2 regions of the Candidatus Agathobaculum pullicola genome follow, and region 1 is predicted to be linked to the other one. Evidence: predicted binding sites of a transcription regulator. Region 1 holds the regulator's gene; the other holds the start of a gene.
What was found. The regulator Rex, encoded in region 1, represses fermentation and respiration genes when NADH is low (regulators of the CRP and FNR family bind a similar motif). The targets are predictions, from matches to a motif close to ATTGTTAANNNNTTAACAAT.

Region 1 (5,514 bases):
AAAGGAGGGGTCGGCTTGCCAATCAAAATAGCCGACAGTCTGCCTGCGCGTGCGGTACTGGAAAGCGAAAACATCTTTGTCATGACCGAGCATCGTGCTACCACGCAGGATATTCGACCGCTTCGCATCGCATTACTCAATTTGATGCCCTTAAAAATCATTACGGAAACACAGATTTTACGTTGCTTATCCAATACCCCCATTCAAATTGAGGTAGATTTAATTCAAACTAAGACCTATCACTCAAAAAATACGCCCGAGGATCATCTGCTCACTTTCTACAAAACTTTTGATGATATTCGCGATCAAAAATACGACGGTTTCATCATTACCGGTGCTCCGGTAGAGAATATGCCGTTTGAGGATGTGGAATATTGGAATGAGCTGGTCGAGATCATGGATTGGAGCAAGACCCATGTTCACTCTACCCTACATATCTGCTGGGGTGCGCAGGCCGGTTTGTATCACCATTATGGTATTCCCAAATATCCGCTTCCGAGCAAGATGTCCGGTATTTTTCGTCACCATATGCTTTTCCCCAAGGAACCGCTGCTGCGCGGCTTTGATGATATATTTTTCGCCCCTCATTCGCGCTATACCGAAGTGCGCACCGAGGATATTCTCCAAAATGATCGGCTGCGGTTGCTGGCTGAATCCAACGAAGCCGGTGTATATATCGTAGAAGCAATGAACGGCCGTCAGATCTTCGTGCTCGGCCACGGGGAATACGACTCTGATACGCTCAAGAACGAATATGAGCGAGACTTAGCCAAGGGTTTGAACCCTACTATTCCGGTTCACTACTTCCGCAACGACGATCCGGATGACGAAATTCTTGTCACTTGGAAAGCGCATGCGCATTTGTTCTATACTAACTGGGTTAACTACTACGTCTATCAGACCACGCCATATTTTCTTGATAAAATATGAATTCACAAAAAAGAAACGGCCCGCAGGCCGTTTCTTTTTTTATTCGTCTGTCGAACTGACCAGATGGCACAGCGTCATTAAGCTATCAGACAGATGGACGTTTTCCACCGGAACGCCCAGACCGCCCAGATGTAGATCCTCTCCTGTAAAATTCCACAGGCCGCGAATCCCCTGATCAACCAGTTCCCGCGCAATCTCAGGCGCTTTGCCCCGCGGAATTGTGAGAACCGCCACATCCGGCTTGTGTTTGGCCAGAAATTCCTGCATGGTATCGCTGCTGCGTACCTCATAACCGCCGAACCTCTTCCCTGTCAGTTCCGGATTCGCGTCAAATGCACACAGCAGTTGGAATCCACTTGCCCCGAAATCAAAGTTGTTGAGCAGCGCGCGGCCCAAGTTGCCCGCACCCAGCAAAATTGCCGTACGTCCAGCACGCAAGCCAAGAATGGTGCCCAATTCCTCCATCAGCTTGTCAATATTATAACCGTAGCCCTGTTGACCGAAGCCTCCAAAGCAGTTAAAATCCTGCCGGATCTGCGACGCTGTCAACCCCATGCGCTCAGCCAGCGCACGCGAAGAGATGCGCTGCACGCCTTCAGCCTTCAGTTCACAGATATTCCGGTAATAGCGTGGCAGCCGCTGAATGACCGCTTTGGAAACCTCTTGCTTACGTTCCACAGGCTCTCTCCTTCTTTCTTCATTGGGATGGTACAGTGCTTACAGTTGCGCGATAGTATCCAGCATGTAATCCGTAAATTCCTGCGCAGTCGCACCGGTATCACGACCGGTAACAACCACTTTTTTTTCCTCAAACATGCAGATATCCAATGCACGGTCGAGTTTTTTCGCCAACTCGATTTCGCCGATGTGCTCAAGCAGCATCACCGATGCGCGCAGCACGGACGACGGATCGGCGTATTTTGCACGGCCTTCCTGCACCATACGCGGCGCAGAGCCGTGAATCGCCTCGAACATCGCATAACGCTTACCAATATTAGCCGAGCCGGCGGTGCCCACGCCGCCCTGAATCTCTGCCGCCTCGTCGGTGATGATATCGCCGTACAGGTTGGGCAGCACCACAACCTTGAAGTCACGGCGACGCTTGTCGTCGAGCAGCTTTGCGGTCATGATGTCAATGTACCAGTCATCAAATTCGACTTCCGGATATTCCTTCGCCACCTTCTGGCAGGTGTCAAGGAACTTACCATCGGTCGTCTTGATGATATTCGCCTTGGTCACACAGGAGACGCGATTCTTGCCGGTCTTGCGTGCATAGTCAAACGCCAGACGCGCAATGCGCTCGCAGCCCTGTGAGGTGGCGACAGTAAAGTCGATGAACAAATCATCATCAATCTGCATGCCCTGCGAGCCGACAGCATAGCCGCCCTCGGTATTCTCGCGATAGAATGTCCAGTCGATGCCAAGCTCGGGAACCTTGACCGGGCGCACATTGGCAAACAGGTCAAGCGCCTTGCGCATCGCCACATTTGCGGACTCGACGTTCGGCCACGGGTCGCCCTTACGCGGCGTTGTGGTCGGCCCCTTTAAGATAACGTGGCACTGCTTGAGCTCTTCCATCACGTCGGGCGGAATGGCGCAGCCAAGCTCCGCGCGGCGCTCAATGGTCAGGCCGTCGATGACGCGAAACTCCACCTTGCCTGCCTTGACCTTGTCGGCCAGCAGCGTCTCAAGCGCGTGCTGCGCCATGCCGGTAATCATCGGGCCGATGCCGTCGCCGCCGCACACACCGATGATGAGCTTATCAAGCCCCGAATAATCAATAAAGTCGTCCTGCGCCTTCATATCTGCAATGCGCTTGCGCTGGCTCTCGACGACCGCTTCAAACTTCTCCAAAATGGACTGGTCGATAGACATGGAAATGTCCTCCTATTGAATTGATATTATTTTAACAAAAATTCTATGTCCTGTCAAGAAAGCAGGTCAGAGAGAGCCGTGCGGCCCCCTCTGACACAAGCATTTACTTTACATTCTGGCGGGCATAATTGAGCGTGCCGCCCGCAAGCAGCGCGCCGCGCTGGCGGTCGGACACATCGCAGTCCGCCTTGAAGGTTTTTCCGCCGCAGACAATAGTGACCTGCTGGCCATTTTTCACTTCTTCCAGCACATTCGGCAGCGAAATCTCGTCCAACAGGCTGATTTCGTCATAATCTGCCGGGTTTACAAAGGTCAACGGCAGAATGCCGGAGTTGACCAGATTGGCCTTGTGGATGCGCGCAAACGACTTGCACAGCACCGCTTTAACGCCCAGATACAGCGGAACAAGCGCCGCGTGCTCACGCGAAGAGCCCTGACCGTAGTTTGCGCCGCCGACAATGATACCGCCGCCCTGCTCCTTGCAGCGCGCCGGGAACTCCGGGTCGACGTTGATAAAGCAATAGTTAGAATAATACGGCACATTTGAGCGGTACGGCAGCAGTTTTGCGCCCGCAGGCAGGATGTGATCGGTCGTGATATTGTCCTCGGTCTTAAGTACCACCTTGCCCGTGTAGCTCGCCTCCAGCGCTTTACCCAGCGGGAAGGGCTTGATATTGGGGCCGCGCACGACCTCCACCTCGTCCGGATTTTCGGCGGGCTTGACAATCAGATTGTCGTTGATCGTAAAGTGCTCGGGCATCTGGATTTCCGGCATCTCGCCCAATGTGCGCGGGTCGGTCAGTACGCCCGCCAGCGCGCTTGCCGCCGCAACTTCGGGGGACACCAGATAAATCTGCGCGTCCTGCGTGCCCGAACGGCCTTCAAAGTTACGGTTGAACGTACGCAGGCTGACACCCGCGGACTCGGGGCTTTGTCCCATGCCGATGCACGGGCCGCAGGCACACTCGAGAATACGTGCGCCCGCAGAAATGATGTCCGCCAACGCGCCATTCTGCGCCAGCATGTCGAACACCTGCTTAGAGCCCGGGCTGATGGTCAGCGAAACATCCGGATGCACGGTCTTTCCCTTCAAAATGGCCGCGACCTTCATCATATCGTAGTAAGAAGAGTTGGTGCACGAACCGATGCAGCATTGGTTGATTTTGATTGCCCCGATTTCAGACACCGGCTTTACGTTGTCCGGCATGTGCGGCATCGCAGCCAGCGGCTCGAGCGCGGACAAATCGACGGTATACTCCTCGTCGTAAACCGCATCCGGGTCGGAGGACAATTCCACCCATACGTCACCGCGGCCTTGCGCCTCGAGGAACTTTTTCGTCTCCTCGTCGGACGGGAAAATCGAGGTTGTCGCGCCAAGTTCTGCGCCCATGTTGGTGATGGTCGCGCGCTCAGGTACGGACAAGGTCTTGACACCCTCGCCTGCGTACTCGACAATCTTGCCGACACCGCCCTTGACGGTCATCTGGCGCAGCACGTCCAGAATGACGTCCTTGGCCGACACCCACGGGGACAGCTTGCCCGTCAAATTGACGCGCACCATCTTGGGCATCGGGATGTAGTAGGCGCCGCCGCCCATTGCGACCGCAACGTCCAAACCGCCCGCGCCAAACGCCAGCATACCGATGCCGCCGCCGGTGGGGGTGTGGCTGTCCGAGCCGATCAGCGTCTTGCCCGGTGCACCGAAACGCTCCAGATGTACCTGATGGCAAATGCCATTGCCCGCCTTGGAATAATAAATGCCATGTTTTTTTGCAACCGAGCCGATATATTTGTGGTCGTCCGCGTTTTCAAAGCCGGATTGCAGGGTATTATGGTCAATATAAGCGACCGACCGCTCGGTCTTGACCTGATCAACGCCCATTGCTTCGAATTGCAGATAGGCCATCGTACCGGTCGCATCCTGCGTCAGCGTTTGGTCGATCTTCAGGCCGATTTCCTGCCCCTGCACCATCTCGCCGTCCACCAGATGCGCCTTGAGTATCTTTTGCGCAATTGTCATACCCATTTGTGTTTTTCCTTCGCTCCTTTATGTCCCACACGCAGCGCTTTTTTGCGCACGCCGCGCCCCACCGCTGCACGGTAGGTGGTTGCGGCTTCCACAGCCTTCTCCACGGCGCGCAAAACGCACCGTGCCCTAAAACAAAACAGAAGTGGCCTTTGCAGTGCAAAAACCACTTCTATTTTACAGCATTCCCACTCTTTTGAAAAGACCTTTTCGCCTATCGCTTTTCACAAATATTCTCACCGATCTCCGCGGTGGCGAAAGCATTTTGCAGGGTTGTACCTGTGTTCCCTGCAAGATACTCAAAATACGCCTGACTGCCAATCATCGCGGCATTATCCCCGCAGAGACGCAGCGGCGGCAGGTAGAGCTGCGTATGCGTGCGTTTTGCCATGTCGCTGAGCGCCGCACGCAGGAAGGAATTTGCCGCCACACCGCCCGCGCACACCACGCGCCGTGCGTGCGTTTGCTGCACCGCCTGCTCAAGCCGCGGCACAAGCGTGCGCACAACCGCCGCGCAGAACGAGGCCGCCAAATCGTTTTTGTCGATCTCCTCGCCCTTCTGCTCGGCGTTATGCGCCAGATTGATGACTGCCGTCTTGAGTCCCGAGAAGGAAAAGTCGAGCGGCGCGTCCTTGATATGCGAATCCGGCAGCTTGTAGCGTGTCGGGTCGCCCTCCTGCGCG
Region 2 (5,514 bases), on a different contig from region 1:
GCGACCTTGCCGATTTACAGCGACAGGCCGACGCGATTTTTAAAGATTTAAGTAAAGGAGACTGAGTTATGACTTCCGAACAGCTGTTTTATGACAAAAAACCCGGCTTCGACCGTCTGACCGGCAGCGACAAGCGCGGTATGCAGACCTATGCCGAGGAATACAAGGCATTCCTTGACGAGTCTAAGACCGAGCGCGACGCAGTCAGGGAGATGGTGCGCATGGCCGAGGCCAAGGGATTTCGCGCATGGACGCGCGACGACACGGTAAAGCCTGGCGACAAGCTCTATCAGGTCAATCGTGACAAGGGCATCATGCTCGCCGTTATCGGCAAAAAGGGTATGGCGGAGGGCGTGCGCCTGACCGCCGCGCATCTCGACGCGCCGCGTGTGGACATCCGCACCGTACCGCTGTATGAGGACGGCGGCATGGCGTTCTTTAAAACGCATTATTACGGCGGTATCAAGAAATACCAGTGGACGGCGATTCCGCTCGAGCTGCGCGGCGTGGTGTGCGTGTGCCACAATGGGCAGGTAAAAAAGGTTGAGGTGCGCGTGGGCGATAAGGCGGATGACCCGAAATTTGTCATCACCGACCTGCTGCCGCACCTTGCCTCCGAGCAGATGACCAAAAAGGCGACCGAAATCGTTAAGGGCGAGGGCATGAACGTGCTCATCGGCTCTGTGCCGAGCGAAACGGTGGATGAAAAGTGCAGCGAGAAGATCAAACTGGCTATCATGGAGCACTTAAACCGCCAGTACGGTATGGTAGAAGCGGATTTTCTTTCCGCAGAGCTGTGCTGTGTGCCTGCGTTCAAGGCATGCGACATCGGCTTTGACCGCTCGTTTGTCGGCTCGTATGGCCACGACGACCGTGTTTGCTCGTACACTGCGGCGACCGCGCTGCTTGACCTGAAGGCAACACCTACCCACACCTGCGTGTGCCTGCTGGTGGACAAGGAGGAGACCGGATCGGACGGTGTGACCGGAATGCAGTCGCGTGCATTCGACACCTTCATGGCCGACCTGTGCCGTGCGCAGGACGCGCTGCTCGAAGAGTGCTATGAAAATTCGGTCTGTCTGTCCGCGGATGTGTGCAACGCCTTTGACCCCAACTTTCCGGAGGTGTCCGAGAAGCGCAACGATGCCAAAGCCAACTGCGGTTTTGCGCTGGTCAAGTACACGGGCGCGCGCGGCAAGTCCGGCACGTCGGACGCGACCGCGGAACTGATGGCGCGTATCCGCTGCATTTTCGACAAGGCGGATGTCGTCTGGCAGACCGGTCAGCTGGGCAAGGTAGATCAGGGCGGCGGCGGCACGGTTGCGATGTATCTGGCCAACCGCAACATCGATACGGTGGACGCAGGCGTGCCCGTTCTCTCGATGCACGCGCCGTTTGAGGTAATTGCAAAGCTTGACCTGTATATGGCGTACAAGGGCTTCGGAGCCTTTTATAAGGATTGAAATATAGGAAAAGGGCGCTGAAAAGTGCCCTTTTCTCGTATTACATCTATATTACACTTTTTTGGTAGGAATGTACAAGGCGTGCCGGTTGTGGTACATTGATAAAGCGGCAGCGATGCCGCAAAGCGAGCAAAGGAGAATGAAAAAATGGAATTCAAACAGGTGCTCTCGTATTTTCTGACCGGCGCTGCGTTGTTATCGGTAACGACCACGGCGCTGGCTGCGGAGCATCCGGTCGATGTGCAGACAGGGGCATGGTATCAGCCTGCGGTCGAGTATGTGCTGGAAAACAACCTGATGGATATTACACAGGAAGATACTTTTACGCCGGACAATGCGGTCACCCGACAAGCGGTTGCGGACGCGATTTACCGCGACGCGCAGCGGCAGGGACTGGAGCCGGATATTTCCGTGGGCAAAGGCATGATGCAGCTGCACGACTGTGCGCAGCTGGAGGAAAGCTATCTTCCCGGTCTGGCGTATTGCTTTAACGCCGGTATTCTGACCGGCGATAACAAGAGATATCTGCATGCAACGGAAACCATCACCCGAGAGGAGTTCGCGGCTGTGCTTGCGCGTTACGATCAGATTTTGCTCAACCGCGCAGCGGCTGACACAACGGGCAGGCCGATCAATGTGACGGGATTTGCAAACTGGTATGAGGCCGAGGCCGAGATGCAGGCATTCACCGATTACAATACAATCAGCGCATGGGCGCGTGCGAGCGTTACCGCATGCCTTGCGGACAATTTACTGCATGGCAACGCAGACGGCACCTTTGCGCCGCAGGCGCAGGTGACTCGCGCAGAGCTGGCGCAGATTCTGTATAACTTCTCTCAGAAGGCATAAAACCGATATGGTAAAGCAAAACGACCGCTATGTTTTAGTACATAGCGGCCGTTTTGCTGCGTTATCCAAAGATGGAAAACTCAACCTCTTCCAAAGGATACCCGTCTTCGAGGATCATAGGAGCGTACAAGTTGTGGTCGGCAAGCGTCTCGGGAAGATGTGCGATTGTGAAATGCAGCTGGCTGCCGCCGCCTTCGCGTGGAGACAGCAGCAGGCTGCCGCCGTGCAGCTGTGCGATGCGCTGGATGAGCGATAAGCCCAGTCCGGGCGGCGTACCCTGCCGTGCGAGCGCAAGGTATTCATCGAGCGGGACGGGCATCTGCCAGCCGGACAGCAGCGCTTCAAAGCGCGTAGCGTCAAGCCCCGGCCCACGGTCGGCTACCGTAATGGTGTAAAAGGCGCCGTCATCATATAGGCTCAGGGAAATATCGCCGTCCGGCGGCGTGACATGCAGGGCATTGGAAAGCAGGTTGTACAATGCCGTGCGGATGAGCTGCGGCTCTATCAGCGCAATGCAGCTATCGTCCGCATGCACCGTGATGGGTGCGGCGGTGCTGGGAACATATGAGGATGCCTGCTCCGCAGCGCTGCGGCATAGCTCGGCCAAATCATCATGGCGCAGCCGCAGCTGCTCGGTCAGCGGCGGATCGTGCAGAAAGTCCGAGTGCATGAGAAGGCGGTGCAGGCGCATGCACTGGCGACGCAAATGCGCGGCGAGTGTGGGATCGTCTACTTGCGCTGCGTCCGCAAGCAGCGTTCCCAGATACTGTGTACCCTTGGCGTGCAGCACGCGAAGCGTGCCATCGTAGGAGGCGCGGTCATCACGCACAAAGGCCAGCAATGCGCCGTCACGGTGCGGCAGGATCTCCAGACGATATTCCAGACCGTCCAGCTCTTCGTATACTGTATGCGGTATGTGTGCAGCGATGCAATCGCGCAAAGCCGCCGCTGCTTGTTCGCTGAGCAGCTGATCAATACGCTCGAGCGGGTGCAGCCCGGTCAGGCGAGCGGCGATTTCATTGCTGTTTTCTATATGGAGCGAGGAAGAAACCGTGACAACTGCTGCGTCGCGCAGACCGGTGCGGGCGAGCAGTTCGCGCAGGGTTTTCCCGTCAATCTGTGAAAAGAACGTATCCGCCATCTTTATCCTCCAAAATATTTTTTGTTTCTCTTTTCATGAGTATAAGGCCGCACGGGGACTGAAATACTATATTTTGTGGGATGTGCTTATTATACCACCAGACGGGAATGCTTTGCAAAGAAAATTGTACAAAAAGCCCAGTCATAATGACAAAAATTTCACAAATATTACACCTTGCGGCAGACGACCCGTTTAGTGTATAATAAAACCATCGACAGAGACTCATTAAAAACATTTTAGGAGGATACTGCAAATGGCTATCAAAGTTGGTATCAATGGCTTTGGCCGTATCGGCCGTATGGTTTTCCGCGCTGGTCTGAAGAACCCGAACATTGAGTTCGTAGCGGTAAACGATCCGTTCATGACTCCGGACTACATGGCATACATGCTCAAGTATGACACCATGCACGGTCGCTATGACGGCACCATCGAGTTTGACGACAACTCCATCACTGTAGACGGCAAGAAGGTTCAGTTCTTTGCTGAGATGGATCCCAAGAATATTCCGTGGGGCAAGGCTGGCGCAGACTACGTTGTTGAGTCCACCGGCGTTTTCCTGACCAAGGAGAAGGCTCAGGCACACATCGACGGCGGCGCTAAGAAGGTTATTATGTCCGCTCCGTCCAAGGATGACACCCCGATGTTCGTTATGGGCGTTAACCAGGACGCTTACACCAAGGATATGACCTTTGTGTCCAACGCTTCCTGCACCACCAACTGCCTGGCTCCGATTGCTAAGGTTCTGGACGAAGCATTCGGCATCACCGAAGGCCTGATGACCACCGTTCACTCCGCTACCGGCACCCAGAAGGTTGTTGACGGTCCGTCCAAGAAGGACTGGCGCGGCGGCCGTGCGGCTTGCGGCAACATCATTCCGTCCTCCACTGGCGCTGCGAAGGCAGTAGGCAAGGTTTACCCGAAGCTGAACGGCAAGCTGACCGGTATGTCCATGCGTGTTCCGACTCTGGACGTTTCCGTTGTTGACCTGACCTGCAACCTCGCTAAGCCGGCTAAGTACGAGGACATCTGCGCTGCGATGAAGAAGGCTTCCGAGACTCCGCTGTCTGAGGGCGGCCTGCAGGGCGTTTTGGGCTACACCGACGAGGACGTTGTTTCCTCCGACTTCCTGGGCGACGCTCGCACCTCTATCTTCGACGCCAAGGCTGGCATTCAGCTGACCGACACCTTCGTGAAGGTTGTTTCTTGGTACGACAACGAGTGGGGCTACTCCAACAAGCTGCTGATGCTCATCGAGCACATGGCTGAGGTTGACAACAAGTAAGTTATCCTCTCTAAACTGCAAAGCACCCTTTCCACCGGAAAGGGTGCTTTTTTGTTTGACATATGATATACTCACAGCAGGAAACAGAGGTGGTTCGCATCAAACGGAAATACAGCCAAGAGGAAGTCGAAGCGCGTTTGCACGGCAGGTTTTACTGCAACACAGACGACAAAAATCTCTTTGTGCGCCGCAGCGTTTGGGGCGGGTGGACAATGAATATCGGCAATCCATGGGCGTGGTGCGCCGTGGGCGCAATCGCACTGGCGGTTTGCACGGCAGTATATTGGCTGATAACAATATAAATAACAAAATCCGAGGACATGTGCCTCGGATTTTGCAAACGACTTAGCGGCTTTGGGCCTCGTCCGGGGGTATCAAAAGCGGTTTGCCCGTAGACCTTTGACCTCTTCTGCTGCTGTGCGACATTCAAATGAGAGCAAACTGGAACCGCTTTTGCAGATAGGGGGTGGATGCCCCTGTCACTGGTCGTTGGACCACTTCAGCTTATCGAATACGTAGAACAGCAGGCTCATCAACATGCCAACGATGGCGGCCAGCGTCATGCCGGATAGCGACACATTGCCAAGCGACAACGTCACGCCCGAAAGACCGGTGACAAAGATGACCGATGTCAGTGCCATGTTGCGGTTTTTGCCATAATCGACGTGGTTATCCACCAGAATACGCAGACCGGAGGTACCGATCATGCCGTACAGCAGGAAGGAGATACCGCCGATGACCGGGCCGGGAATGGTCTGGATGAGCGCTGCCAGCGGGCC

Region 2: gap (type I glyceraldehyde-3-phosphate dehydrogenase) is a predicted target of Rex. The motif match lies at 3,599-3,618, and genes of this name have one in related genera.

What each region holds. Positions count from the first base shown of each region.
Region 1 is NZ_JBQKJP010000003.1:140,480-145,993, reverse strand. It holds gene metA (homoserine O-acetyltransferase MetA) at 16-930, shown strand; gene ACTQ3V_RS02675 (redox-sensing transcriptional repressor Rex) at 970-1,608, opposite strand; gene ACTQ3V_RS02670 (isocitrate/isopropylmalate family dehydrogenase) at 1,648-2,805, opposite strand; gene ACTQ3V_RS02665 (aconitate hydratase) at 2,909-4,831, opposite strand; gene tsaD (tRNA (adenosine(37)-N6)-threonylcarbamoyltransferase complex transferase subunit TsaD) at 5,046-5,514, opposite strand, start outside.
Region 2 is NZ_JBQKJP010000048.1:5,846-11,359, forward strand. It holds gene coaE (dephospho-CoA kinase) at 1-65, shown strand, start outside; gene ACTQ3V_RS13235 (aminopeptidase) at 69-1,463, shown strand; gene ACTQ3V_RS13240 (S-layer homology domain-containing protein) at 1,611-2,312, shown strand; gene ACTQ3V_RS13245 (sensor histidine kinase) at 2,374-3,453, opposite strand; gene gap (type I glyceraldehyde-3-phosphate dehydrogenase) at 3,707-4,735, shown strand; gene ACTQ3V_RS13255 (DUF5808 domain-containing protein) at 4,825-5,037, shown strand; gene uraA (uracil permease) at 5,215-5,514, opposite strand, start outside.